3 regions of the Gillisia sp. JM1 genome follow, and region 1 is predicted to be linked to each of the others. Evidence: riboswitches for the same ligand, from Rfam matches in the RefSeq annotation. Region 1 holds a riboswitch; each other region holds the start of a gene.
What was found. A riboswitch is a leader RNA that binds a small molecule or an ion and turns the genes downstream of it on or off. The one in region 1 is predicted to bind S-adenosylmethionine.
Positions count from the first base shown of each region.

Region 2: it holds a riboswitch for S-adenosylmethionine, as region 1 does, so the genes downstream of both, H033_RS0112730 (Na+/H+ antiporter NhaC family protein) here and H033_RS0106750 (homocysteine S-methyltransferase family protein) in region 1, are expected to answer to the same signal.
Region 3: it holds a riboswitch for S-adenosylmethionine, as region 1 does, so the genes downstream of both, H033_RS0106205 (RimK family alpha-L-glutamate ligase) here and H033_RS0106750 (homocysteine S-methyltransferase family protein) in region 1, are expected to answer to the same signal.

Region 1 covers NZ_KE384218.1:772,191-782,470, reverse strand. The annotation lists gene H033_RS0106770 (head GIN domain-containing protein) at 1-104, opposite strand, end outside; gene H033_RS0106765 (acyloxyacyl hydrolase) at 108-1,211, opposite strand; gene metF (methylenetetrahydrofolate reductase [NAD(P)H]) at 1,236-2,192, opposite strand; gene metH (methionine synthase) at 2,200-4,887, opposite strand; gene H033_RS0106750 (homocysteine S-methyltransferase family protein) at 4,890-5,909, opposite strand; SAM riboswitch class I at 5,958-6,062, opposite strand; gene H033_RS0106745 (OsmC family protein) at 6,144-6,566, opposite strand; gene H033_RS0106740 (sulfate adenylyltransferase subunit 1) at 6,634-7,890, opposite strand; gene cysD (sulfate adenylyltransferase subunit CysD) at 7,905-8,804, opposite strand; gene H033_RS0106730 (phosphoadenosine phosphosulfate reductase family protein) at 8,815-9,444, opposite strand; gene H033_RS0106725 (NAD(P)/FAD-dependent oxidoreductase) at 9,776-10,280, opposite strand, start outside.
Region 2 covers NZ_KE384218.1:2,062,785-2,073,064, forward strand. The annotation lists gene H033_RS0112695 (DMT family transporter) at 1-50, opposite strand, end outside; gene H033_RS0112700 (J domain-containing protein) at 224-679, opposite strand; gene H033_RS0112705 (pirin family protein) at 758-1,474, opposite strand; gene H033_RS0112710 (DEAD/DEAH box helicase) at 1,651-2,991, opposite strand; gene lpxD (UDP-3-O-(3-hydroxymyristoyl)glucosamine N-acyltransferase) at 3,110-4,102, opposite strand; gene H033_RS0112720 (hypothetical protein) at 4,292-4,537, opposite strand; gene H033_RS21380 (pirin family protein) at 4,814-5,074, opposite strand; gene H033_RS0112730 (Na+/H+ antiporter NhaC family protein) at 5,307-6,662, opposite strand; SAM-I-IV-variant riboswitch at 6,719-6,814, opposite strand; gene H033_RS0112735 (DUF885 domain-containing protein) at 7,021-8,811, shown strand; gene H033_RS0112740 (GIY-YIG nuclease family protein) at 9,656-9,961, opposite strand.
Region 3 covers NZ_KE384218.1:653,772-664,051, forward strand. The annotation lists gene H033_RS0106200 (LLM class flavin-dependent oxidoreductase) at 1-775, opposite strand, end outside; gene H033_RS0106205 (RimK family alpha-L-glutamate ligase) at 772-1,758, opposite strand; SAM riboswitch class I at 2,174-2,273, opposite strand; gene H033_RS0106210 (SDR family NAD(P)-dependent oxidoreductase) at 2,479-3,225, opposite strand; gene H033_RS0106215 (TetR/AcrR family transcriptional regulator) at 3,289-3,852, opposite strand; gene H033_RS0106220 (chloride channel protein) at 4,018-5,322, opposite strand; gene H033_RS0106225 (ISAs1 family transposase) at 5,496-6,647, opposite strand; gene H033_RS0106230 (cupin domain-containing protein) at 7,056-7,400, shown strand; gene H033_RS0106235 (DUF488 family protein) at 7,490-8,023, shown strand; gene H033_RS0106240 (hypothetical protein) at 8,074-8,289, opposite strand; gene H033_RS0106245 (hypothetical protein) at 8,376-8,741, opposite strand; gene H033_RS0106250 (nucleoside deaminase) at 8,754-9,257, opposite strand; gene H033_RS0106255 (amidohydrolase family protein) at 9,257-10,280, opposite strand, start outside.

The DNA of each region.
Region 1 (10,280 bases):
TCTTGCACGATCTCTCCTGCTTTTTTGAAACATCCTGGAGCATCTTCGGCATCACAACTACTTAGTAAAAAAGTAGAAAGTATTAAAAAAACTAACTTTTTCATATTCTACAATCTATATCCTATTGAAAATTCTACTGCTTCAGCATTTGCAGCATGAGACCTTACAGTTGCTGAAGCCCACCAATGATCATTAATCTCTCTACGCAAACCCAATCTGTTATACAGTCGCTCTACATAATTATCATACGGATAATAGGCATAATAACCCACTTGTGTAACTAGGGACATTTCATTGAAGGTTAACTGATGACCTATAAAAACTCCTACCCTTTTAGCATCTTCATCTCCTTCGGTTATTCCCTGAGGAAAAGCAACGGACTGGAAATATATAAATTCCTCTAAAGCTTTAGAAAAGAACACCTCTGCTCCTGCTTGTAAAGTACTTTTCTTATTGATCACTTTATCTGCAAACCCTGTCAGTGTTAAAAATGGATATTGTTTAGAGCCTATCACTCCTGTGGTATTTATACCGCTTCTAATAACAAAATTATAATGAATAGGTTCTGTATATCTTTTCTCCTTCGAATCTTTTTCTACATATTCGGGAATATTCTCATAATCTAAATGATAATTCAATCCAAAATTAAACGTAAAGGTGTTGGTACTATTGTTAGGAGATTTGAAGTCCGCATTGGAATAGTGAATTATAGAAACACCTGCCTGTACTCCCAAACCTTTATAAATATTTTGCTTATGATAGTTCGCCATTAAATAAGTAGAACTCAATAATCGGGAACCGTAAGCATTATTAATATAGTTAGATTCTGAATTGTAAGGTTTTGTAGCATAAGCCAACCCTTGCCCTACTCTGAACATTAAATTCCTCTTGAGAAAGTAAAAATTAAAATGGGCATATAAGCCATAGTTCTCACCCAAATAAGGGTTTTTCATGTCTTGATAAGAAAATGAATAACCAAAATCTGGGTAATTATACCTGCGCTCCCAAGCTTCTAATCCATAGGTTTTCCTGTTGAAACTCAAAATCACTCCAGTGGGATGACCGGTAATTAAATGTGCTATATCAGGATTGTGTTCCATGATGGAGCCATAAAAATAATTGGCATCAAAGGCATAATACTTTTTTATCTCTTCTTGAGCATAGGAAACTGTAGAAAAAATTAAAAGCAGGGCGAGTAAACTTTTTTTCATAAGGGGCAAATCTAATCTATTATTTTAAAAAACCGAAGCTGCAATTTTATGAATATTAGTGCTTTTTCCCATAGAATAATAATGCAGCACTTCTACACCCGAACTTATAAGTTCTTTACTTTGATCGATACACCACTCTACACCAACTTCCCGAACTTCCAGATCTGTCTTGCAATTATTAACTGAACTAATTAATTCTTCTGGTAGATTTAAATGAAATCTATGCGGAATATTGGTGAGTTGCCTTTTTGTAGCAAGGGGTTTAAGTCCTGGAATTATTGGGACTGTTATTCCGCTTTTTCGGCATTTTTCTACAAACTCAAAGAATTTTGAATTATCGAAAAACATTTGGGTAACTACATATTCTGCCCCGGCAGCAACTTTTACTTTCAATTTTTCTATGTCATTATCTAAACTTGGTGCTTCCATGTGCTTTTCCGGGTATCCTGCTACACCTACGCAAAAATCTGTGGTATGGTTTTTCTCTAGAGGGTTATCCAAGTATTGCCCACGATTTATTTCCGAGATCTGATTTACGAGGTCTGAAGCGAAATTATTGCCCTTAGGCTCTGGTTTAAAATATGTTTCGCTCTTAACTGCATCACCTCTTAAGGCCATTACATTGTGGATCCCTAAAAAATCGAGATCTATTAAAAAGTTCTCGGTGTCCTCTTTTGTAAATCCTCCACAAAGGATATGTGGAACGGCATCTATGCCATATTTATTCTGGATAGCAGCACAAATCCCTACCGTCCCAGGTCGTTTTCTCACAACTTTTTTCTCTAGAAATCCGTTGGCTTGTTCTATGTACACGTATTCTTCCCTATGATAAGTAACATCTATAAACGGAGGTTTAAACTCCATTAAGGGGTCTATTCCATCAAAAATAGATTGAATGTTCTGACCTTTTAATGGAGGTAATATTTCAAAAGAAAAAAGTGTTTTACCTTTTGCGGCAGCTAAATGTTCTGTTATTTTCATCTATTTTTTATTGATCTGAAATTGAAGGATTTAACCATTTTTCTGCTTTTTCCACAGAAATATTTTTTCTTTTTGCAAAATCATGCACCTGATCTAATTTGATCTTTCCAAGGCCAAAGTATTTTGCTTCAGGATTTCCGAAGTAATAACCACTTACACTAGAAGCAGGCCACATAGCTAGACTATCTGTGAGTTTAACTCCGATATTTTCTTCCACTTTTAAGACTTCCCAAATGGTGATTTTTTCTAAATGATCTGGACAGGCTGGATATCCAGGAGCAGGACGAATTCCTTTATAACTTTCTTTTATTAAATCTTCATTAGTAAGCTCTTCGTTTGAAGCATAGCCCCAATCTTCAATCCTCACCTTTTTATGAAGATATTCTGCAAAAGCTTCAGCTAATCTATCCGATAAGGCCTTAATCATGATTGAATTATAATCATCTAGGTCGGCTTCAAATTTTGTAGCCAACTCTTGTGTTCCAAACCCGGTACTTACACAAAAACAACCCATATAATCCTGAATTCCTGACTCTTTCGGTGCAATAAAATCGGCTAGAGCAAAATTGGGTTTGCCTTCATATTTTTTGAGCTGTTGTCTTAACGTTCTAAAATCTGTTTGTTTTTCTTTATTTCCTTCGGAATAAGTTATCTCGATATCATCTACTTTAACTGAATTTGCAGGGAATAAACCAAAGACCGCTTTTGCTTTTAGTAATTTATCTCTTAGGATCTTCTTTAAAAGTTGCTGTGCTTCTTTAAACAAAATGGTGGCTTGTTCTCCAACTACCTCATCGGTTAAAATTGCAGGATATTTTCCGTGAAGTTCCCAACTTCTGAAGAACGGCGTCCAGTCTATAAAAGGAACTAACTTTTCGAGATCCAGATCTTCAATTACCTGAACTCCCAATTTATTAGGTTTTACAATTTCTGAATTCTTCCAATTTATCTTGAATTTATTTTCTCGTGCAAGGTCAATCGGAAGAAAATCTTTCACTTTACTTCGCTTTAAAAAATTGGTTCTGAATAAGTCATAATCTTCTTTAATGTTTTTGAAATATTGTGCTGAAGTTTCTTTTTTCAGAAGGTCATTCACCACATTTACTGCACGAGAAGCATCATTTACGTGGATCACTGCATTGGTATAGTGAGGATCTATTTTTACTGCGGTATGTGCTTTTGAAGTAGTTGCGCCTCCAATTAATAAGGGAACCGAAAAATCCTGTCGTTGCATCTCTTTAGCTAAAAATACCATTTCATCTAAAGACGGAGTTATAAGTCCGCTTAAGCCAATAGCATCTACATTTTCAGTCTTTGCAATCTCTATAATTTTTTCTGGAGCTACCATGACGCCAAGATCTATAATCTCGTAATTATTACAGCCCAGCACCACACCTACAATATTCTTCCCAATATCGTGAACATCTCCCTTTACTGTTGCCATTAAGATCTTACCTTTTGCTCCTTTTCCAGTGGAGCCATCTTTTGCTGCTTCTATAAAAGGAAGTAAATAGGCCACCGCTTTTTTCATAACCCTCGCCGATTTCACCACTTGAGGCAAGAACATTTTACCGCTTCCAAAGAGATCTCCTACTACATTCATCCCTGTCATTAAATAAATTTCAATCACCTCAATTGGTCTGGCCGCAATTAATCTGGCTGATTCTACATCCTCGATAATAAAGGCATCAATCCCTCTAACCAAGGCATGGGTAATTCTCTCTTGTAAGGTCTTTTCTCTCCAAGAAAGATCTATTTTATTCTCCTTAATAGTACCGGTCACGGTTTCAGCAAATATTAAAAGCCGGTCGGTGGCATCATCCCTTCTATCCAGAATAACATCTTCTACATGTTCCAAAAGATCCTTTGGAATATTATCGTAGACCTCCAGCATTGCCGGATTCACAATTCCAATATTCATCCCGGCTTTAATGGCGTGATATAAGAAAACCGAATGCATGGCTTCCCTCACCGGAATATTCCCTCTAAAGGAAAACGAAACATTGCTTACTCCACCGCTTATACTACAATGTGGTAAATTAGATTTCACCCAACGTGTTGCTTCAATAAAATCTATTGCATTTCTTCGATGTTCGTCCATCCCGGTTGCTACCGGAAATATATTAAGGTCGAAGATGATATCTTCTGGAGGAAAACCCACTTTTTGCGTAAGTATGTTGTAGGAACGCTCTGCTATTTCTATTCTGCGCTCATAGGAATCGGCTTGTCCAGACTCATCAAAAGCCATAATAATTACGGCTGCACCATATCGCTTAACTTTTTTTGCATGTTTGATGAATTCCTCTTCCCCTTCCTTTAGGCTGATAGAATTTACCACACATTTCCCTTGTACTACCTGAAGTCCCGCTTCTATGATCTCCCATTTGGAACTATCTATCATAATAGGAACTCTTGCAATATCAGGTTCTGCGACTATGAGATTAAGGAACTTTACCATTGCTGCTTTCCCATCTACCAAACCATCATCCATATTTATATCTATGATCTGGGCACCTTCATCTACTTGTTCCCTTGCAATGCTAATGGCTTCTTCATATTTTTCCTCCTTTATTAATCGGAGGAATTTTTTGGAACCTGACATGTTGGTTCGCTCTCCCACATTCACGAAATTACTTTCTGGTGTTATTATTAGTGGCTCTAAACCCGAAAGCTTTAATGCTCTAAATTCAGTCATGATTATAGGATTGTTTCAGGGTTCAATGATTTTTTAAGAGATCTTGGTTTATATTCTTTGGCAATTTCAGCTATCGCTTTAATATGCGCCGGAGTTGTACCACAACATCCGCCCAGGATATTCACCAAACCTTTTTCTAAATATTCTCGAATTTGCTCTGCCATTATCTCTGGAGTTTCATCGTATTCTCCAAAGGCATTCGGTAATCCTGCGTTTGGATAAGCAGAGATCCCAAAATCGCTTTTTCGAGCCAAAACTTCTAAATGGGGAGTAAGTTGATTTGCACCAAGCGCACAGTTAAAACCTACACTCAGCAAATTCATATGTGAAATTGAAATCAGAAAAGCTTCCGCAGTTTGCCCGGAGAGGGTTCTCCCGGAAGCATCTGTAATTGTCCCGCTTATCATTACAGGAATTTCGGAATTTAACTCCTCTTTTAATTCATCTATAGCGAATAAAGCCGCTTTTGCATTAAGCGTATCAAAAACAGTTTCAATTAAAAGAACATCTACTCCCCCATCAATCAAGGCACGAGCTTGAAGTTTGTAGGCAACTAAAAGTTGTTCAAATGAGATAGCTCTATAACCAGGATCATTTACATCTGGAGACATGCTAGCAGTTTTATTAGTTGGCCCAATTGCACCAGCTACAAATCTAGGTTTTGATGGATCTTCCAAAGTGAGCTCTACAGCAACTTTTTTAGCAATCCTTGCCGATTCATAATTTAACTCATAGACCAATTCCTCCATGCCGTAATCTGCCATAGCGATGGTGGTTCCGGAAAAAGTATTGGTCTCTACGATATCTGCTCCCGCCAGAAAATACTTTCTGTGGATATCCTCGATTGCATGAGGCTGTGTAAGCGATAAAAGATCATTATTCCCTTTTAGGGATCTTGGCCAACCGGCAAAACGAACCCCACGAAAATCTTCTTCAGAGAATTTATATTCTTGAAGCATGGTGCCCATTGCACCATCGAGGATTAATATTTTTTTGGAAAGTGTCTCTTCTAATTTTGACATATTATAAAGTATATATGTATCAAAAAAGAAGGAAGAAAAGAATTCTTTTTGTTATCTATCCACGCATGAGCGTGGTAGAACGTAGCACCTTCTCCAAAAGGAGGGTTGCCAAGGTCTCATAGGGTCTTATCCCTCCACCTTTCTTGATAACGTTTTTAAATAAAAACAAGAACTTAAGTTTTGTAAATATACGCTTAGTTTTGCGCATTTCAAAGGTTAACTTATTAATTAACCTCAGCTAATTTCTTCGCCATTTAATTTAATTCCATAGGTAATTGTTGCTGCTTTTTCTAACATTTTTGAAACTGAACAATATTTTTCCATGGATAACTGTACGGCCCTTTTAACCTTAGCTGCAGGTACATCTCCTTTCAAAATAAAGTCTAACTGAATTTTTTTGAAAACATTTGGAATAGCACCCTCTTCACGGAAACCTTCCACTTCTACCTGCAAATCTTCAAGCTCATGCTGTTGCTTCTTCAAGATCATTACAACATCTATACTACTACAACCAGCAATTCCTCTCAGAATTAGATCCATTGGGCTAGAGCCTTTTGGTTCTTCTTCAGATTTGTTATCTAAAAGCACAATATCTCCTCGTTCGTTTTTAGTTTCGAAAAGATAGTTGTTGTTCAGTCGTTTTAAATTGATCTTCATCTTATTCCAGAATTTTGTCAAATTTAATGAATCCTGAATGAATATAGGTCACGAATTGTACTGTAAATTAGATATTTAAAGAATCTATAAAACCTACTCCTGCAGTTGTATTAGTTGCTGGGTCTATTAAAATGAATCTACCATTTTCAGGATTACTCTTATAAACATCTGCATAGATATTCTTACTCAACTTTAAAGATACTTGCCCTATTTGATTTAACTGTAAATTCGAATTTACCTCACCTAACTTATAATTTCCAATCTTCATATTTTCAATTAGATCTACCTTAGTAAGGATCCTGTTGGTATTATGTTGAAATATATACTTGCCACCTGGAACTAAAGGTTTTGAATCCATCCAGCAAATTGTAGAACTTAAAGTTTTGGATGACTGTGGTAACTCTTCAGATTTCACCAAAGTATCTCCTCGGGTAATGTTTATATCATCCTCCAAAGTAATAGTTACTGAACTCCCTTGTTTAGCCGATTCATATTTCTTGTCAAAAAAGAATATCTCCTTGATCTTACTGCTGGTTAAACTAGGCAAAACAGTGACAGATTCCCCCACTTTTAGATTTCCGCCGCTTAACTTTCCTGCATAACCTCTAAAATCTCTATGCTCCTCTGTTTTGGGTCTAATTACTGTTTGAATTGGAAATCTGGCTTGAGTACTATTCTGAAAATCTTCAACCTTAATATTTTCCAGATGATCTAGTACAGTATCCCCTTTATACCACTCCATATTCGTAGAAGCTTTAGCTATATTTTCACCCCATAAGGCACTCACAGGGATAAAAGTTACTTTTTGATCTTGAAATTCACTTTCCCCTTGGATCTTTTTAAAATCTAATACTATCTCGTTAAAGACATCTTCAGAATAATTTACCAGATCCATTTTATTCACGGCCACTACAACTTCTTTTAATCTCAAAAGATTATTGATAAAAAAGTGACGCTGAGTTTGCTCAATCACCCCTTTTCTAGCATCGATCAAAATAATTGAAACCTGTGAAGTAGAAGCTCCTGTCACCATATTTCTAGTGTATTCCACATGACCGGGAGTATCCGCAATTATATAGCTTTTCTTTTTGGTCGAGAAATAGATATGTGCAACATCTATCGTAATTCCTTGCTCCCGTTCTGCCACTAAACCATCTGTGGCCAAAGAAAAATCAAGATAATCCAGACCTTTCTTTCGGCTACTTTTCTCAATAGCTTCTAACTTATCTGTAGTTAGGGATTTGGTATCGTACAATAGTCTTCCAATTAATGTACTCTTACCATCATCTACACTTCCTGCAGTTGCTATTTTTAAAACTTCCATATTGTTTTTATTATTTAAAAGTAACCTTGTTGTTTTCTAGTTTCCATGGCCGCTTCAGATCGTTTGTCATCTATTCTGGCACCACGTTCAGAAATAGGGGAATTGGTGATTTCATGGACAATTTCTTCAATAGTTCTGGCATGAGATTCTACTGCAGCAGTACAGGTAACATCTCCCACCGTTCTAAACCTCACATTTCTGGTTTCTATCTCTTCTGAATCGTCTTTAAAAACATGTTCTGAAGCAGTCCAGATTAGCCCGTCCCTTTCAAATATCTCACGTTCATGTGAGAAATAGATCGATGGAATTTCAATTTTTTCCTGATCAATATACTTCCAAACATCCAATTCTGTCCAGTTAGAAATAGGAAAAACACGAACATTCTGTCCTATTTCTATCCGTCCATTAAGCATATCGAATACTTCTGGCCGTTGGTTTTTTTCATCCCACTCTCCAAAGTCGTTTCTCACAGAAAATATGCGCTCCTTGGCTCTGGCTTTTTCCTCATCTCTTCGTGCACCACCAATACAGGCATCAAACTTAAATTCCTCGATCGCCTCTAAAAGAGTGTTTGTCTGCAAACTATTTCTACTGGAATATTTCCCGGTTTCTTCAATAGATTTCCCTTTATCTATATCATCTTGCACATTTCTTACAATGAGCTGAAGTCCCATTTCTTCAACAAGCTTATCTCTAAACTCGATGGTTTCTGGGAAGTTATGCCCCGTATCTATATGCAATAAAGGGAACGGGATCTTAGATGGATAAAAGGCCTTTTCGGCCAGCCTTACCAGAGTAATAGAATCTTTACCTCCAGAAAAAAGCAACACAGGATTTTCAAACTGAGTTACCACTTCTCTAAAAATATAGATAGCTTCACTTTCTAGTGGATTTTGATTTAAAATGCTGTTCATTTTCTTCTATTTATGAATGTAATCCGCACTCTCTATTAGAAAGCACTTTTGTAGGATCGAAATAATTAAATTCATTCGGCAATTGATGTTCTTCTAGGTAGGTACCCAATTCCCCATCACTCCAATAATAAAATGGGCTCACTTTTAAAATACCGTCTTTGCTATAACTCAGAATATCAATACTGTCTCTAAAAGCGGTCTGCCCTTTTCTCAAATTGGTAAACCAAACATCCGGTTTTAACTCTCCCATCGCTCTCAAAAATGGTTCTAATTTTACCTGTTTTGTGAATTCCTGATGGCTGTTATCCTCCACCTCAGGAATTCCCCCAAATAACACATCTCGATGGGCGGCAGTTTTTAGTGGTGTATACAATTGCACGTTCAATTGAAGTTGAGCGATCAACTCTTCTGCATGCCTGTAAGTTTGCGGAGTATTGTATCCGGTATCACACCAAACGATCTTGATCTCTGGAGCAACAGCTACACTAGCTTGTAAAATAGCCGCCTCGTAGGGTCTAAAGTTGGTAGTAACTACCGGTCTTTCTGCATCTAGAATTGCCCAGCTTATTATTTCTGAAGGTGTTACTCCTTTTAATCTTTTATTAATGACTAGTATTTCTTCTTCTGAATATTGTTTCATAATTATTCTTTTCTAAAGTTGATGTTATTCCAACTGTGTTCATATCCAAAATAGAGGATCATTTTTAATAATTATTCTTTTAACCTATAGGATTAATAGGTTGACAAAAATAGAATTCCTTTTAGAACTGGGCAATTAAAGTTCCTCGATGCAAGCATACGAGGTAATTAGTAGAAGAAAGGTTTCTCGATGAAAACCTTAGGTTTTCAAACTTTCCTCTTCGTACGATGCAAGCATCGGGGAATTAAACCTTAAGAGATTAAAGAATCTTAAATTAAGATTTGTTGCCTTATTCAAAATGAAATATAAGGCAGACTTAATTTTAAGCAATTTACACTCCTATGCTTTGCACCACTTCTCTCTTAGCTTCTTTTTTAGTGCCATCAAATCCTTCAACACCTCCCACTGTAGTATATTTCAACACATACTTCTTACCGGGATTTATTCTTTGGTAGGCACTTTGGCACATAATTGCCGCTTCATGAAATCCTGAAAGAATCAGCTTTAATTTTCCTTTATAGGTATTTACATCTCCAATGGCGTAAATCCCAGAAATGTTGGTTTGATAATCGTATGAGTTATCCACCTTAATAGCATTCTTCTCGATCTCCAACCCCCAATTTGCCATAGGCCCTAATTTTGGTGAAAGTCCAAATAAAGGAATAAAAGCGTCTACATCTTTGAATTCTTCACCTCTAGCTTCGTCTCTGTGTCGAATCACTACTTTTTCAAGTTGATCTTCCCCAGTAAGACCAACAATTTCAGCATTAGTTATTAGATTGATTTTTCCAAGAGCTGCCAATTCTGATACTTTTTCCACAGAATCTAAAGCCCCT
Region 2 (10,280 bases), 1.3 Mb from region 1:
CCCGCAAGAATGGCACATATTATAATGGCATAGATCGCCTTTTTATTCATGCGTAATGATTCTTTAATTAGATGATTAATTTCAAGTTTCTACACAATGCATTATATGCTATTATTAACTTGATATAAAAAGCAAATTCCAAAAACAGCAAGTGCTTTTGGAATTAACAATATTTTTTTAAATATGAACCTCGGGGATTTAAAATCTCAATGAGCTATTAAACTTATGCTGGTTGAAGCTCTTGATCTTTCTTAGACTTTCTATAAAGGAAAGAATTAAAAATGTTTCTTTTTGCGAATCTGAATTGTCTATCAGAATTAACAAGCTTTACAAATAAAGGTTTGTTTACTCCAAAATATTCGTAAGTAGTTCCATCTGTGAAAGATATTTCCAATAAATTTCCTTTATGTTGGAAATCGGCAATTCCAGCTTCAGAGGTGGTTTTGTTGTATTCTTCAAGATTGGCTGCCTTAGTCTCTGGAGCTATACTCACTAGAAAGTGGTAACCATCAATAATTTGTTTGCTTTTAATTTCAGCTTCCGCGTGCTTTTCATCACTCTCCTGAAATTTATCTGGATGCCATTCTTTTACCAAATTTCTGTAAGAAGTCTTTAATTGCTTAAGATCGTAACCTTTTTCAACATTAAATAATTTCTTGTATTCGTTAACACGCTTCATAAATGCCTCATTTTAAATAAGGCGCGAAATTACAGCTTTTTATCTAATTATTCGAATCTATTTTTAAATCATCCAAAATCAACTTATTTGCATTGGAACTTCCATTAAAAGGAGCTTAGCATTTGAACCTGCAATCACCTCAAATTTATCTATTTTCCAGATTCCAAAACCATCTCGTTTTTCGAGTTTATGGTAATCTATGCTTATAGATCCCTCAAGGACAAATATATAAACGCCATTATTTTTATTATGAAGTTCGTACTGGCAAGAAACACCTTTTTCGAATTCTCCCATAGAAAACCAAGCCTCTTGATTTATCCATACCCCGTCATCATCTGAATTTGGAGAAAGCACCTGATAAAATTCATTTTTTTTCTGAAGATCCCTAATCGAGATCTGGTCATATCTGGGAGCAAGATCTCTCTTGTTTGGAAAGATCCATATCTGAAGAAACTTTACCTGTTCTCCTTTATTCCTGTTGTATTCTGAATGTGAGATCCCTGTACCGGCACTTAATATTTGGATATCCCCTTCCCGGATCACACTTAAATTCCCTAAGCTGTCTTTATGCTGTAAGTCACCTTCTAAAGGAATAGAAATAATTTCCATATTCTGGTGAGGATGATTACCAAATCCCATTCCTGCACTTACTATATCATCATTTAAGACACGTAACACTCCAAAATTCATTCTTTCAGGGTTATGATGATTTGCAAAACTAAAGCTATGGTGGCTATCTAACCATCCATGATTTGCATGGCCCCTTGTATCTGCTTTGTGTATTACATATTCCATAGATCTGTTTTTACAGGCTAAAAGTAAAGATTCTTAAATATTAACCTTTAAATCAAGAACCTCGGGGCAAGCCCACGAGGTATGAATTGGAAAATACTTTTAAAAATTCGAGGCAAGCCCGCCTGAATGTTTCGGGCAGGCCTCGAGGAATTAAACCCTCAATGAGGGATTAAAACTTACCTACGTTTCTTTTTAGGCGGCTCATTATTAGGCATGCTGTCATTCTTAGTATTTAAGATATAAGAAGCCAGCATTTTCTCTATTAATTCATCTTTAGTTAAGTGATGAAAAATGGTCTTTACTCTATCTTTTAATTCGAAAGAAAGATTGTGGTTAGGCTTAGTTTTAAAAATTTGCTTTGCCCATAACAGCGTATTATTATCTTCTACACTTTGGGCATCGGGTTTAGAATATTCTTTGAAAACTATTCCCAATTCATCTTGAAATTCAGCAATATCAGGAATTTCTTCATTTTGGATCACGGTTAAAGAAAGCCCCTTTGCTCCTGCCCTAGCCGTTCTACCACTTCTATGCACATAAACCTCATACACATCTGGCAAATGGTAATTCACCACATAGGAAATCTCTTTTACATCTATTCCGCGGGCAGCAAGATCTGTAGCTACAAGAATATTTATATGTCCTTCTCTAAACTGTTTCATGATGCGATCCCGAATTGGCTGGGATAAACTACCGTGTAAAGCTCCTGAAGAAAATTTGTTGATGGCTAAATTCTTAGCCAGTTTATTTACTGCAGCTTTGGTCTTACAAAATATAATTCCGCGTTCTCCTTCTTTTGAGGATAAAAAATGCATTAAAACCTCCAATTTCTCGATAGGTTCTACCACTACAAATTGATGATCTATTTCTTGATTCCCAACAGTCTCCATATTAGCACTTATCTGGATTACATGTTTAGACATATAATTTTGGATAAGTTGCTTGATGGTTCCTGGAAGCGTTGCAGAGAATAATAAGGTTCTCCTTTTCTTCGGAAGTTCTGCCACGATCTCATCTAGACCATCTTTTAATGAAGTCACCATTTCATCGGCTTCATCCAATACCAAATAGTTTACCATAGAAAGGTCTATGGCCTTGCGTTTTATAAGATCTATAAGCCTTCCCGGAGTCGCAATTACAATATGTGTGGGCTTGGATAATCTTTCGATCTGTGGTTTAATAGGAATTCCTCCACAAGTAGCAGTAATTGAAACATCTGGTAAATTGGTAGCATAACTTTCAAAGTTGCTCAGTATCTGATGACCTAGTTCCCTTGTAGGAACTAAAATTACTGCTTGAATATGAGATTCTTCAGCATTTATAAGTTGTAGTAAAGGCAACCCGAATGCCGCAGTTTTCCCCGTACCAGTTTTTGCTAAACCAACAAAGTCTTCAGTTTTTGATAGCAGAATAGGAATTGTTTTCTCTTGTATCTCAGTTGGAACAGAGATATTTAATTCTTCTAAACTTTTAGTGATCTCTGCTGATATCCCTAAACTGGAAAACTGATTTGACATAAAATATTTTTTGACAAAGGTAAGTACTCTTTTCGCTTTTAATCAGTGAAAAATCAGCCATTATTTTCAATGAAAATTGAGCTAAAGAATATTCCTTTAAAATGAAGATTTGAAATTCTTAGTTTTTAGCAAGGCTTCTTAGGGCAATCCATTGCTTAAGCATATCCTTGGAATCACACGCAGGATAACCCAAAACAGTTTTTCCTGCAGCAACATCACTCATTACACCAGAGCCTCCACCTACAGTTGCACCAGAATGTACGGTAATATGATCTTTTATAGAAGCGCTACCTCCAATTATCACCCCATCTCCTAAGGTAACAGAACCAGCAAGACCACTTCCTCCAGCCATGATACATGAACGTCCCATTACTGAGTTATGTCCAATTTGAACCAAATTATCGATCTTACATCCATCACCAATGACAGTAGAACTGAATTTTCCACGATCCACACAGGAATTTGCACCAATTTCTACTTGATTTCCAATAACCACATTCCCGATTTGTGGAATTTTAACCAATCCGCGGCCATCGTCACTTGGTCTATAACCAAAACCATCAGATCCTATGCTGACATTGCTATGAAAAATACAATGACTTCCAATTTCAGTTCGTTCCCTGATCACAGTTCCAGACCAGATAGTAGTATTGTTTCCGATATTTGTTTCATCTAGAATAGTAACATTAGGATATAGGAAAACATTATCTCCCAAGACAACATCTTTACCAACATAAGATCCTGCTCCAATAATACAATTAGCTCCTATCTTGGCAGTTTCGTGAATAGTTGCAGTGGCATGGATTTCAGATTCTAGTTGAGGCAGCCCAGGATTAAAGGCTTCCAATATTTTAACCATTGCCAGATCTGCATTTTTAACGCGAATTAAAGCTTGTCCTTCTTCTGGTTCAAGATTTATATTATTGTTAATTATAGCTGCCATTGCTTTGGATGCGTTCCAAAGCTTAATATATTTTTTTTTTCCAATAAAAGAAATGTGACTACTTTGAGCTCTTTCTAATTGTTCTGATCCAGTAATATGCAAACTTGTATCTCCAATTAATTCTCCATTAACTAATTCGCTTAATTCTTTAATATTGATAGTTTTCATTTTAGGGTGATTTTTAGGGTAATATATAACAAGTAGTTATTTTTTAATTGTAACCTGTATATTAGAAAGGGCAAGATAGGGGCTATTAATTTATATTTAGCTGTTACTCAGAGAAATACTTATTATAATGGCTAATATTGTTTGTAATCTTCTGATGATCACGTTATAAATCCATACAGACTTAGAAATCTACTCTGTATCTTGTAAAATAGAATTGGAGCTATGAGCCTTTTGTAATTCTTCATAATAGTGATCTATAGAAGATTTAGATATAGCTTCAATAAGCATGATCCCAATTAATAATATACTAATTGCTAAGTAAATCCCTGAAATGTATGGGATCTTAAATGAGATAATAATAACTCCAATTGCCAAAATGATGATAATGGTAAATATGATTTGAAACGACGAAAAATCATCAAGTACTTTCTCCATCCTTTTTGTTTCATTATTTAAGAATATTGCCTTATCCTTTTTATAATCACTTTCAACCGAAATAAAAAGTTTGTCATTGAAATTTCGATAAAAAAATCCGCCCAGCATGATTAACAATCCAGTAGTTAAACTTCCAATAAATAAGCCTCTATACAAAGCGTCTTCTGGACTATATATATTAGAAACTGCAGAAATAACAAGTAGAAATATTTTTTTTATGTAAAAGACAAAAAGCAGTCTAAAAAGACTGCTTATATAATTTCATATTTAATTTTCTTATACAAGTGGAAACATTTCTAAATACTGAATCCCATTCCCCTCAGTCATCCATTTCACATCTCCGGCATCAAATCTGCCTGCAGCTCCTGCAGTTCCTGAAGAATCTGTATGATCTACATAGCCTTCGTTGTTGATGGATATAGTTTCAAATTTGCGATGTGGATGAAATGGAAACCCAAGCATAGTGCTAGCATGATACATTCTCCAACCATCTTTAATAGTAAAATATTGACCTATTTTTCTTCCATCTAAAGGCACTGCAGGCCCTATGTGTTCATTTCCCTCAGGTTATTCATCTCTGTGATGAGCGCAATATAAAAATGGATCACTGGTTTCCCAAGGAAGGCCTTAATGGTTTTATACTTTTGACCTTTGTGTTTTAGATATAAATAACGTGTGAATTCTAAAAACAGTAACGATTTAAAGTTATAGTTTTAATGGTCGTAAAATATTCTAAAACTCTACGGTTTCATTTTTATAAAATCGCAAATTAATTAGCTAAACCCTTTTCCAAAATCAACTCTTTTTCAGTTGGAATCTTAGGAGGAGTATTCCTGGATGTTAACTGAATATAAAGGAGAGTACCTATTAATAATAACCAAAGATACCATGAGTTACTTACAAGATCTAAGTAATCTATTTTTCCATCAGCCAAACTTAAAATTATAAGACATTGAGCTCCATAAGGTAATAAACCTTGCACTACACAGGCAAAAATATCTAGGACTGAGGCTACTTTTTTTGGATTCAGTTTAAACCGATCATTTAGTCGTTTTGCAATGGGACCAATTATAATAATTGAAACTGTATTATTAGCGATAGCCATGTTTGTAACACCTACCAAACCAGAGATCCCAAAATATGCAGTTTTAGAATTCATTTTAGTTGTGATAAAATTTATTAGAAATGTGATTCCTCCTGCTTTGGTTACCAATGCTGCTAAACCACCGGTTAATAAAGAAAGCAGAAAAATCTCTGTCATACTTGTAAATCCTTCATAGGATAATCTTGCGAATTCGAGCAATCCAAAATCTCCGTAATAGATCCCTAAAAATCCTGCAGCCAGAATTCCTATAAATAGCACTACAAAAACGTTTATTCCAACAACGGCAAGTGTTAGCACTAATAGATAAGGCACTATTTTAATAATTTCTATTGAATTAGATGAGTCTAATTTAATACTATCATCTAGTGCAAAACCTTGATAAAGTAAAATTCCAATGGTAACAACTGCTACCGGTCCCGCAATAATTATGTTCTGCCTAAATTTATCTTTCATATTTACTTGCAAAGATTGGGTAGCAGCGATAGTGGTATCTGATATAATAGACAAGTTATCCCCAAACATTGCACCTCCCAAAAGCGAGGCACTCAATATTGCTAAAGACACCTCCGTAGTATCTGCAAAACCTATTACAACTGCTCCTAATGCTACAATTGCTCCAACAGAAGTACCGGTTGCTATAGAGAGAAATGCTGCAATTATAAATACCCCTGCGTACAACCACTGAATTGAAATATATTGTAAGCCAAGTTCTACAATAGCATCTACGCTTCCAGTTGCTTTACAAACCACTGTAAAGGCACCTGCTAACAAATAAATAAGACACATGGTTAATATTTTGTCATCTCCACAGCCTTTTAAGAGAGTAGCTATTTTGATATTAATCGAGTCTTTGAACATGACTAGTGCTAACACTATTCCTAGTATTACTGCAATTGGAGAAGGCAATGCATAAAAATCGTCTAAATAGATACCAGCACCTAAAAAAGTTAAAACAAATAAAAATAAGGGTAGTAATGCATAAAAATTTCCCTTCTTTTCAGTCTCAATAGAATTATTCATAAATCAAAATTTTTATGAATCTCAATAAAGGAAATTAAAGCAATAAAAAGGAAGTAGTGATTAACATTTGTTCCAAAGAAATGGCTTATCATTTTAGCACCTTGCTTGTTAATGCAGGTTGCTATCTCTTTTTGAGATTCTCGATAATTAGCTGCAAATATAAAATTTATAGCTCTACTTAAAAGAGAAAATGTGATTTAATTATAGGCATCATTCTTAAAATATATAAAACCCTTAAAATCAAAGTCTTGTAAATTTTTTAAAAGTAGAAATATTAGCTTCAATAAAAATTATTGGTCTGATTATAATTCAATTAGAATTCCACTACATTTATAGCATTAATTTTAAATTTATTTCAATGATTAAAAAAATAGTTACTATAGGATTAATAAGTCTTTTGATTATTAGCTGTAAAGACGAACCAAAACAAGAAAATTCTTCTGAAAATAAAATTGGAGTAGAATTTAATGAGTTGCTAGGAAACTATTATGAAGACGGTCTTAAACTGAATCCATTAAGTGCAACAGCGGCAGGAGATAATAGGTATAACGATCAATTTCCTAATACCCTTTCTGAAGCATACAGAGATTCATTGAAAAACTATTATACTTCTTATCAAGAAAAGATTGCAAAGTTTGACAATTCAGATCTTTCTGAAACCGAGCAGATGAGCAAGGCGATATTAAAATGGGAAACTGATATAAATTTGGAAACCTTAAAATTTCGTAATTCTGAATTCTTTCCTATAGACCAAATGTGGTCTGTTAACTTAAATATGGGACAATTGGCAAGTGGAATGAGTTCGCAGCCATTTAAAACTGTAGAAGATTATAAAAATTGGGAAAAGCGTGTAGATGGCTATCTAATTTGGATGAATTCCGTTGAAGAAAAGTTGAGGGAAGGAATGAAGGAAGCTTATGTATTACCAAAATCCTTGATCGTTAAAGTGATTCCTCAATTAGAAGCTATGACCGAAAAAGATCTAAATAAGCATCTTTTCTACACTCCAATCACTAATTTTCCTGAAGGTTTTTCTGAAGAAGAAAAAACCAAATTAAAGGAGTCTTATACTTCTATGATCAATAATAGAGTGATTCCTGCTTATCAAAAATTGCATGATTTTGTTAAGAATGAATACTTACCGGATGGTAGAACCACCAGCGGAATTGCAGCTATCCCAAATGGAGAAGCTTATTATAAGCATCAAATAAAGCTATATACCACTACAGATATGACGGCGGCAGAGATCCATCAATTAGGATTGGATGAAGTGGCGCGTATCTCTTCAGAAATGGAAAAAGTAAAAGAGCAAATCGGATTCAAGGGAGATCTAAAGTCATTCTTTAATTATGTTAGAGAGAATAAGGAGTTAATGCCTTATAGTAAACCTGAAGATATTATCGCAAATTTTAATGCGATCCATGAAAAGATGAAACCTCAGTTGGATAAATTATTTGATGTTACTCCAAAAACTCAATTTGAAGTTAGAAGAACTGAAGCTTTCAGAGAAAATTCTGCAAGCGCCGAATATAACCAAGGTTCTTTAGACGGAACAAGACCGGGAATTTTTTATGTACCAATTCCAGATGCACCGACTTACAATATATATTCGGATGAATCATTATTCTTGCATGAAGCAATTCCGGGACATCATTACCAAATCTCTTTAACTCAAGAAAGCACTTTGCTGCCAGATTTCAGAAAGACATTATGGTATAGCGGATATGGTGAAGGTTGGGCTTTGTACTCAGAATCCTTAGGAAAAGAATTGGGACTCTATACAGATCCTTACCAATACTTCGGAATGTTAGGTGCAGAAATGCATCGAGCAGTAAGATTGGTTGTAGATACAGGCTTACATTCTAAAGGATGGACGAGAGAACAAGCAATTCAATATTCTATGAAAAACGAAGCAGAGTCTGAAGCAGGAATAACTTCTGAAATTGAAAGGTACATGGCCAATCCTGGTCAGGCACTTTCTTATAAGATCGGACAACTTAAGATCATAGAATTAAGAGAAAGGGCGAAAAAGGAATTAGGTGATAAATTTGATATAAGACAGTATCACAATCAGGTTCTAGAAACTGTATGTGTGCCTTTAGAATTGTTAGAGAATAAAATAGATAGTTGGATCGCAGAAAGTAAATAGCGGCACTAATTAAAACAGAAATGCACGAATATTCTATATGATATTCGTGCATTTTTTATTTGTCATTCCGACGAAGGAGGGATTTCTTATTACCATATTTCTAGTACATTGAGATTCTTCACTATGTTCAGAATGAGACAGAATAAAAAGTTGTCATTCCGACGGTAGGAGGAAGCTCTTATAAAATTTAATTCTGCTACTTTGAGATTCTTCAATCCGCTACGCTCCTTTCAGAATGACAATTACAAGGCTTTTGTCATTCCGACGTTAGGAGGAAACTTTTATAAAATTTAATTCTGCTACTTTGAGATTCTTCAATTCGCTGCGCTTCGTTCAGAATGACATAGAACAAAAGTTGTCATTCCGACGTTAGGAGGAAACTCTTATGAAATTTAATTCTGCTACTTTGAGATTCTTCAATTCGCTGCGCTTCCTTTCAGAATGACAATTACAAGGCTTTTGTCATTCCGACGTTAGGAGGAATCTCTTACAGAAACATCATCCTACTTTGAGATTCTTCAATTCGCTATGCTCATTTCAGGATGACAACTATTAAGCTTCGTCATTCCTACAAAAGGAGGAATCTCTTACAGAAACATCATGCTACTTTGAGATTCTTCAATTCGCTATGCTCATTTCAGGATGACAACTATTAAGCTTCGTCATTCCTACAAAAGGAGGAATCTCTTACAGAAACATCATCCTACTTTGAGATTCTTCAATTCGCTATGCTTCTTTCAGAATGACAACTATTGAGCTTTGTCATTCCGACGTTAGGAGGAATCTCTTATAACATTACTTCAGTTTCTTAAATATTCTTCGCAATGATCAGAATGACATTTCGTTATATTCTATCATTTAAAAACTCCCAATTGGGATTGGTTGAATTTATTAGAATCTCCTTCTTTTCTCTACTCCATCCTTTCAGCTCTTTCTCTCTTCCAATAGCTATATTGATGTCCTGAAAATGTTCATAATATATTAAGTAGAAGCACTTATATTTCGTAGTGAAATTATTTTTTGGCTCATTCGGGTTTCTATGGTACTCTAACCTTATTCTCAGATTATTGGTAACTCCTATATATAAAACTGTTTTGTTTTTATTAGTGAGAATATAAGTGTAGTAGTTATGTGTGCCTAAAGTTTTCATCAGATTAAGATAAAAATAATTTTGATGAAATATTGAAGTTGAGATTCTTCAATTCGCTATGCTACTTTCAGAATGACAACTATTAAGCTTCATCATTCCTACAAAAGGAGGAATCTCTTATAATGTTACATCTGCTTCTTTGAGATTCTTCAATTCGCTATGTTCCTTTCAGAATGACAACTATTAAGCTTTGTCATTCCGACGTTAGGAGGAATATCTTACAGAAACATTATGCTTCTTTGAGATTCTTCAATTCGCTATGCTCCTTTCAGAATGACAACTATTAAGCTTCGTCATTCCGACGAAGGAGGAATCTCTT
Region 3 (10,280 bases), 120 kb from region 1:
AAGAAGCTTCCACATTGGAAATCCTTTCAATTTCCCGCTTTGCCTCTTGTTCATTATTTCTTACAATGGAATAAGCAGCCACTCCGAATTTCATGGGTTCCAGTCCTAATTTTTCCCTGCGCTGCTTCATGTCATCAATACGTTTCTTAATTCCTTCGGGAGAATCCCCATGCATAACATAGCCGTCACATTGAGTACTGATCATTGTTTTAGCCGCTTCAGACTCTCCACCCGCATACAAAAAGGGCTTTTTAGATGGTTTTGGCTGCAAAATATTATCCTTCACTTGGTAATAATCCCCCTGAAAAGAAACATGATCTTCTTTCCAAAGGCGGGTGATCACTTCTATCCATTCGCTGGTGCGCGCATAACGATTGTCATGCTCATCAAATTCAATTCCGTACTTATCTGCTTCGGCTTTCCACCAAGAAGCAACCACGTTAAGAGAAATTCTGTCATTGCTTATGTGTTCCAGATTTGCTACCGCCTTAGCCAACAAAGCAGGATTATGGTACGTAGGCCTTACTGCCACCATAATTTCTAGTTCTTTGGTTACCGCTGCCAATGCAGCTGCAGTAGACCAAGCATCAAGGGAAGGAGCTTCTTCTCCTTTTATATCATTCAAATATAATTCTGCAATAAGGGAAAGGCTATAACCCCAGTCTTCGCTCTTTTGAGCCAGTTCCTTAATATAATCCCAGGAAATGGTCATATTCTCATCTTTTACATTTCTTAACCATCCGCCAAAAACGGGTAACCAGTATCCAAATTTCATAATGCTTGTTTTAATTTTAAATTTGCTGTTTTTTCTATAAAATCCACTAATTTTTTATGTGGGTCAAAACCTATGACATTGACTGCATCTGCAACAAAATTTGAAAGCGCATTAATGTCGTAGTAATATAGTTGGCCATCCCTGTCATCTATAATGTATTCTATTCCACCAACCTCAATCCCGGCGGCCTGAATTATTTTCTCAATAGCATCAATAATTTCCTTTGAAGGAGTATATGCTTCTACTTTAAGTCCGTTCTTTGGAGCATCAAGTGCACAGGCATTTCTTGATAGTTCCTGTCCCGTTGTTGTCTGGCAAATGTCTGCAGGACAAAGATTAAAACTATCACCTGAGGTGTATACCTTTATACCATATAAATATTTCCCATCAAGTGTTTCCACCCGGTGAATATTCCCACCCCTTGCCGGAATAAACTCTTGTACAAGCGCAGTAAAATCCAATCCCAGTTCAATAGATTCATCAACAACAGCCTTTTTGAGTTCTTCCTCGGTATTATAACGAGTTATTCCCGCACCACTTCCACCAATATTCGCTTTAACGACAATTGGAAAGCGTAGGTCCTTTGAGGCAGCCAAGGCTTGTGAAGGATTGTTGATTACTACAGATTTAGGATAGGGTAGGCCTAAAGATTCCAAGAGGCTAAGTTGTAAAACTTTAGAAATTTCGTGTCTCCAGGCTTTTGAACCGTTAATAACCCGTACTCCGTTGCTTTCCAAAGATGCTAGTAGTCCTGTTGTATAGAAAATTGCCTGCGTATTGTTCCGAAGATATGCAGATGGGCTCATGCGATTAAAGAAAACCCTGTAAGGAAATTCTTTTTCAGATATATTGAAGTGGTGTTCTGCTGCGTCATATTTTATTACCGGAAGCTGCCTATTTTCAAGTTCTTTAAATAGGGGACGAAACCAATCTGGATGTTCGTAGTAAACGGCAATTGCCTGTTCTTTGTTATTGATATTCATGATGTTAATTTTTACTTAGTAATTAAAATATTTATTTCGTTGAGAATTTTTGTAGAAGCTTACTTAATCGACAATAAACTTTATGAGGCTATAACTCTTTCACTTTTGCCTCCAGTCTATAATTTTTATTAAAAACAAATTATTGAACGGTGATAAATTGTTACGAAAACAATCGTGTTCTTAAGGTAATAGCTCTAATAGAGCACTTATATTTATAGTTTAGTGAAAAGAATAGGGTTGGAAATACAGCTAGTAAATTCCTATTCATAGCCTGATTATGTAATAAGAGGCAAGTAAGTTTTATCCACAACAACAACAACAACAATTCTTAGTTGCTGAGTTAGGAGTAGAAAGAGCGTAATGCTCAAAAAAGATGGTAGTCAAAATAAGAAAAGAATTCTTCATTGTTTCAATTGTTTTATATTCTCCAAAATCGGATCAGGAATTAGCACCTTGACCGGAGTCTGGTTGCTAGCGCATCAAAGAGCCTGTCTCTCAACGCTTCTTTATAAATCAATTTTACTTGACTTGATAGAACAAAATTAACTCTTTAACTATAAAAAACAATTTTTTTGGCAAAAAAATATCTTTTTAATGATTAAAGTTGAGGACAAATGGGATAAGGACGCAAATTTCTTGGCGTTGTTTTTTGTTATTTGATCTCTATATCGCTTTTACACGAATGCCCTCTATTTGCTGATAACTCAATGGCATTTGCAATTAATTTCTCCCAGCCATAACTCCGCCGTCTGTATCCCAAATAGCTCCAGTTATCCAAGATGCATCGTCAGATAAAAGAAATACAATGCTATTTGATATATCTTTTGGCGTGCCAATTCGTCCAATGGGATGAAAATCATTAAAGCCTTCGAGAGCTTTCTCCGCCTCTTCCTCTCCACCAAACACACTGTGATAAACAGGCGTGTTGACTACTGCTGGTGATACAGCATTTACTCTTATGTTATAGTCAGCCAATTCCATTGCCAAATGCTTTGTCAATGAATGCAATCCCGCTTTTTGCATTGCATATGCAGAAGATGGTGTTGCTTTTATAGCTTGTTTTGCCCACATTGAACCTATATTTACAATTGAGCCTCCCTTAGTTTCTTTCATTTTCTTTGCAATGGCTTGAGTTAAAAAGAAGAATCCTCTATTTAAATCAAGATATGAATCGTAATCTTCCTTTGTATGCTCAAGAAAAGGCTTTGGCCCAAAAATTCCGGAAGCATTTACCAGATAGTCAATAGTTTGAAATTCATTGATTTCGCTAATCAAATTATCAAGCTGACCACCATCGGTAATATCTGTTCTATGTTTAAAAAGATTTGGAAGGTCTTCTATTTTATCTGTATTCCGTCCAACAATATGCACGATAACGCCTTCTTTTAGTAATTGCTCTGCGGTAGATTTACCTATTCCGCTGGTTCCACCAACAATGATAGCAACTTTGTTTTTAAAATTTTTCATTCGTAATTATTTAATAATGTTAATAAATAACAGACAAGTCTGTATTTTAATACGCAAATTTTTTTATGCTATGATTTGCGAACATATATTTTTCATCTCCTTTATCGGCCAATCAGCTCTGTGCAAATGACTTTCTGAGACAGCACTCTCATATAGTAAATAGATTTGCCTTGATAATGGGGTTAATTGATTTTCTGTTAGGTTTGGCAAGTTGTATTTTACTAATTCCGAAATAATTTGGACAAACATGATTTTCTGTTCTTGTATTTCATTTCTAATCTTTTTATTTCCTTTTGGAATTTCCGAAACTGTATTAATACACCAACAGCCATTGAAATTTTCATTTAAAAAAAATAACTGTAAGAAATCAAAAATTGCAACTATTTGTGGTTTTCCTTTTGCTTGTGATTTGCAATACATTGTTATTTCCTTTACGAAAATTTCATTCCTATGTTTAAGGTAAGCAATACAAACATCTTCTTTTGAATCAAAATGACTATAAAGGGTTGCTTTAGCAATTCCAGCTTTTTCTATTATTTCATTTATTCCCGTAGAGTTATATCCATTATTATAGAACAAGGATGAAGCGGTCTCAATTATATTTTGCTTTATTTTGGAATGTTTCACGCCTTAAATATAATCAAAATTTCAAAAAACAGACAAGTCGGTCTTTTTTTTAATTATAACTAATGGTCTTGATTAAGGCAAGTAGCGTGGAGAAAGGACACGTTCTTGTCGGCTTTGTTGTCTGTTTCTTGGTATCTGAAATATAACTTGTTACTTAAACACCCGCTATTTGCGCTTAATCGATGTTGTGTGCCGTATTTTTTCTCCATTTCCCATTTGTGAACCTATAAATGGTATTCTGGGTGCTAAAAAATATCCTGTTAAACTTGCAAATAATATTGGTATGAAATAGGTGAACCCTGTAAGAGTAGCGAGCAAGATCGTAGTGCTCATAGGAGTACGGGTTACACAGACATTTATTGCTGCCATGCAAGTAATCACTGCCAAGGATAAATTTGTCTGGGGAAATATTTGATGAATAATTAACCCAAGGCTAGCACCTACAAAAAATAATGGAATAATAAAACCACCTCTCCAACCTGAAGTCACCGTAATTGAGATTGCAACTATTTTAAAAAACAAAATTAGAAGTAGAAGGTTTATATTAAGTTCATCAGCTAAAAGTTCATTTATTTCATGATGACCAAAATATCTGGTGATCGGGAGATAATAAGATATAATTCCAAGTAAGATTCCACCAATGAGAGTTTTTATATATATTGGTATAGGGCGTCTTTCAAATAGAAATTTAAAAAACTTCACACAATAAATAAATCCCCATCCAATAGCTGTAGCGGCAATTGCAAAAAGAATTGCTATCCCAAAATCAAAAACTCCAGAATATTCATAAGTTGGAAGAGCCCAAGTGGCACCGAGTCCAAGATGTACGATTAAAGCAAAAATCACATAGCTAAAGCTACTTGCAACTAAGGCAGGAATGATTGCTTTGTAATATTCTAGCGCATGTTTATGATGCAGAATTTCTAATGAAAATAAACTTCCTCCTAAAGGAGCACCAAATAAAGCCGTAAATCCAGAAGCCATCCCAGCAATACTTAAAGACCTCAATTCTTCGTCTTTAAGTCTAAATACTTTACCTAGCCAGGTACCTGTCGAGCCTGTTACTTGCACCAAAGGTGCTTCAGGACCAAGGCTACCTCCGGAAGCGACACATAATAAGGATGACAAAATCATGGAGGGATTATTCTTGGGGTCAAGTTTTCCTTTATTGAATTTAATATTATCTACAATCAAGTGAATTTCTCCTGGGTCACCAATAAAATGAATTATTAACCCAGCTAAAAGCCCACAAATAGACATAACGGGTATAACCTCCCAACCTTCAAAAACAGCGATTCTATGCGTCAAATACTCAAGAATAATCCAATACACCCCAGCAATAAGACCACCAATCAGTCCTAGAAGAGCCCATAATAGAAAAGTCCGACTAAATACGAACGGATTAAATCTAATTGGTTGATCTAAAATATTTAGATATGTTATTAATTTTCGCCTTCGTTTCAGTTTCACTTTTTTGGTATCAATTTTAGTATAAGTCTTTTATTCAAAAACAGTTTAGATAACATAATTAAAAAACATCATCACATTTTATAGACTTAATACTTACACTTAGAAGTGTCCAAAAATAGCGATTTTTGATCAATAGCAAATTGTTTAATCTCAAACTATGCAGGGCAAACGCATTAAACTTTCATTAGATTCAGCACTTCTATCAGATAGTGGTTGTCCCATCCCGCTTTGAGCCTTCTGCTTTTAACGCCTATTTTGGATGATTTTTCATTTTTCAACAAATTCAATGCGATTTTATTGAGTATCGAGAAATTTTGAGTGGAGTTGCCTGTTCTTTTTCTAGAAGCATCTTCTGAAAAAGCAACATCTAAAGTCCAGTGCAACTTGTTTTCTATGGACCAATGGGAACGAATGGCCTTTTGGAAATCTTGGGAGCTGGCCTTTATACTTGAAATATAATATCTTATTGCATGTTGTGCAGGCTTTTCTGAGTTTTTAAACTCACGTTTGCTTTCTATTTTTATAACACTTGTCAGGTTTTCCCAGTTATTGGTCTTTTCAATAAACTGAAAGTTGTCGATCACACTGCATGTCCTGGTTTCTATCCTGCCATGGTCCAGTTCTTGGACAAGGTTTGATTCCATGGTTTTCCCAAATCTAAATTCATCTTCAATATGCTCCAGCAACTGAGGTTGATTGTCTTTTACGGCCAAGATATAGTCTGCATTTTTATTGACGATGGCCTTGGCTATTTCTGTCTGACATCCCATGGCATCAATGGTTACAATGGTGTTTTCTATGGACAAGGCCTTTAATAATTCTGGAATGGCAGTAATCTCATTTGACTTCTCAGAAACCTTGACTTGTCCCAAGACCAAATTATTGTCGTTTGCCCAAGCACTGACCATGTGCACCGGGGATTTTTTACCGCCAGCTTTGGCACCCCTGATTGTTTTGCCATCTATGGCAATGATTTCCCTGGGCTGGAGTTGTGCAAGATCACTGACCCATTGTATAAAGCACTTTTCAAATTGATCACTGTCAATATTGGAAAAAACGCGATTAAATGTGTCGTGCGAAGGGATGCCATTGGGCAGATCAAGGAAGCTGCTAAGGAATTCTTCTTTTGAGTTGGCATAGTTTTCCATTTCGTTCCATGAATCTGCCCCACAGATTACTGAAATGATCCCGATGAGAAGGATGCTTTCCAAATCATAAAGTTGCTTGTGGGAACGTCTAAAGTCGGGTATTTGACCAAATATGGTCTTTAGTTTTTGGGCGGTTTTTAAATGTGTAAAATATTGATTATCAGTATAATATACAATATTTTAAACTGAAAACAGCAAATATTCTGCTGGTTTTTTAAGTGATTGGCACTCTTTTTTACCCAATTAACTTAAACTTTTTTTAATGCGTTTGCCCTGTCAAACTATGTAGCTATTCTAAGTATGAATAATAGTTCTGAAAAAGGCTGAAAGTTTAGAGAAACACAAAATTTCAGAAAAAAGTTTCATTAAAAAATGGAATTAAATTAGAGTCTTATGATAGTGTATTTTTCGAAAACTGATTCCCTTAATTATTTTGTCCAATACAGGTGAGATTTAATTTTCCAAAGACAGTGGAATTGAAAAAAGAATTGAATCACTGGCTGCCTAAAGTTCTAGTAAGATCTTTTTCGTTGTAGTAGATTTACTCCAAAAAACATTTAAGAATTATAATAAAATCCAAATCTTATGAAAACAGCATCATTAACAAGCAACATAGAATATAATGAAAAGCGACCCGCCATCCAGGTGTTGCTAGAAACGGAAACAGGAAAGGAAATACGGATTGCTTTTAAGAAAGACCAAGTAATGAAAGAGCACAAAACCCCTTTTCCTATCGTGGTTGAAATTTTTGAAGGCAGTATTAATTTTGGGGTTAACGGAAAAGCTCATACTCTAAATAAAGGAGATTTAGTCGCGCTGGAAGGTAACGTTCCTCATGATCTATCAGCAATAACGGACAGTATCGTTCGGATAAGTTTAAATAAATCTGATAGTGCCAAACGTGTAGAAGATGTCGCAAAAAATTCTTAATGAAAAGCAAAACCATCAACAAAAATAAAGACCATTAAATTCATAACCAGATGAATAAAAAAGTGCTGCGGCATTTTAAAATCAAGTTTATGACACAAAAAGAAAACAAGAAACTTTGGACCATTGGACATTCCACACGTAGCCTTGACGAGTTTGTAGCCATGTTGGAATCATACAATATACTGCATTTGGTAGATATACGAAGATTTCCAGGTTCACGAAAATTTCCGCAGTTCAATAAAGAAAACATAGAAAAATTATTAGCAGAACATAACATTCAATACATCCATTTAGAAGAATTAGGCGGAAGAAGGAAAGCAAATCCCGATTCAAAGAATACGACATGGCGTAATGTTTCGTTTATGGGCTATGCGGATTATATGGAAACGCCGGAATTTAAAGAAGGCCTGGAAAGCCTTAAAAAAATGGCATTAAAAAAAAGAACAGCAATTATGTGCTCAGAAGCGGTGTGGTGGCGTTGTCATCGTTCTATGGTTTCTGATGCAATGAAAGCAGATGAATGGAAGGTAATGCACATTATGGGAATTAGTAAAGCAAATGAGCACCCATATACCCAACCCGCAAAAATTGTCAATGGGAAACTTAGCTATGAGCAGCTTTAATGGAATTGAAAATAGATTTTATTTTTAAACTCTCATAAAGGGATAACTGGCTATTGTCGTCCCTTTAACCGAACTTCAATCTTTTTCTTTTTGGCAGTCAACCGTTTCATCAAGTCCATCAATTTTGAGTCTTTTGTTTCTTTATAAATTTCATTGATCCCTAAAATAAGTCGTTTTACCTCCCGTGAGGCAGAAACCCGATCACTAGTGGACATATTACTCATCTTGGCATTTTCAAAAGCTTTGGCTTCTTCTAATATTTCCATATCTTTTTTTTATGAAATTTAATAAAAAATAGGCGCAGGTACTAACCAACACAAAATAAAAATGATAAAAAAACCTATTATTTTTATTAAACCACATATTTGTAGTTGCTGCAACAACAAGAGTGGCTATAATCACTACACTTATAAAGAACTAATTCTAGGTTCTTTAAATTAAAAGCATCTTTGTCTCTTTCAACAAAAACAAAACTTAGTGCAATAAGGTCCAAAATAAGCCAAAGCGCATTGAATATTCTCTTAACAAGGTTTAGGGTAGTTGGTTTTACTCGAGGAAATTTTTTATGGTCATGTTTTACTAGCCATTTATAAAAGAGGCTAGTTCCTATAAGTAAAAGAGCAACAATCGTAATCACGATAATCGCGTAAATGATATGCGTTTTATAAGTTAAAAAAAGATCTTCCATAGCTGCTTTTTGATGTTCTAATTTGAGCACGAGACTAATATCTTATTCTAAATTATTCTTGTGATATTTTAATTGTAAGTCTTTTATTATTTGAAGGAGCTCTCCGTCTGCAGGACCTTTTATTGCGCTATTTTTGATAATTTTTTCAATGGGAATAAAATTAATGGGCGCAGGTTTGGCGTTTATTTCTTCTAACCATTTCCCCAGCTGCTCAGCCGAACTGAGATAAACGATTTCTCCCAATCCCACCCAGCCATGTGCGGCGGCACACATGGGGCAATGCTCGCCACTTGTGAACATCTTAGTGTTCTTTCTTTCTTCTGCTGAAAGGTTTTCTGCCGCCCAATTTGCCAGTTCAATTTCCGGATGTGCCAACACATTAATTTCATTCACCCGATTTCGAGCTGTGGCGATTACCTCATTCTTTTGGTTTACCAGGATGGAACCAAAGGGCTCGTCACCGGCCTTAAGAGCTTCTTCAGCTAGAACAAGGCAATGCTTTAAATGTTTTAAGTCTGTATCGTTTAATTCAGTTGAAGTCTTCATTATTTAAAATATATTTCGGCCTTTTCATTGGAAAATGTTTGCTTTCCATTTTTGAAACCTGCCAAAGGCTGAGCAATTGTTCTTATCGCATCAATTGCATTTTTAGTTTCTAAAATCACAAAATTTGCTGGAGCACCTTCATTTATATCGGATTGCATTGATAATAATCTTGCGGCATTTGTGGTTATCATTTTATAAACTTCTGCAATCTCCTTATCTTTAGAGAGCTGAGCAATGTTGGCATACATATTTGCCATTCGAAGTAGAGATGCATCCCCATAAGGAGTGAATGCATTTAAGATATTATTACTGGATATCGTTGTTGTAATTCCATTCTCAGCTAATTGATTGGCATTAACCATACCTCGAGGAATCAAAACATCATGATCTCTCCCGTTTAAAAATATATCTGTTGCTGGCAAAACAGTTAAGGCAATATTAGCATTACTTAAAAGCATAGCCATCTTCTCTCGCTGTTCTTTTGGCATTGCTGAAAGTTTAGTAACATGTCCTATAGAAGCTCTGCCTTGATAAGCTCGTTTTTCGGTTTCTTCAGCAATTTTTGGAATACTTGAATTATCTGGATCCAGGTCAAAATCCAGATGAAAATCGACATTTACATCAAACTCCTCTGCTAGGTCAAAAATCATTTCTATGTGTTTGCCTGGATCTTCATCTTTGTAAGGACAACCACCAACCAGATCGGCTCCATTTTGTAAAGCTTTTTTCAACAAATCATGCGTTTCCATCTCTTGAGTAAGACCTTCCTGAGCAAAAGCACAAATTTCTATATCGATAGCAAATGCATAGTGTTCACGAACTTTTTTTATGGCTTCAAAAGAGCGTAATTCTGTTTTTGGATCTGTTTCTACAAAAGTTCGCAATCCCATTGTTCCTTTTTTAATGGCCATTTCAACCACGCGACTTGCGCGGGTAAAAACGTCTTCTTCTGTAAATTCTTTTTTGGCTTTTCCAGTCTCTTCCACCGCTTCCTCCAGAGTACCTTCCTCTATTTTACATCTA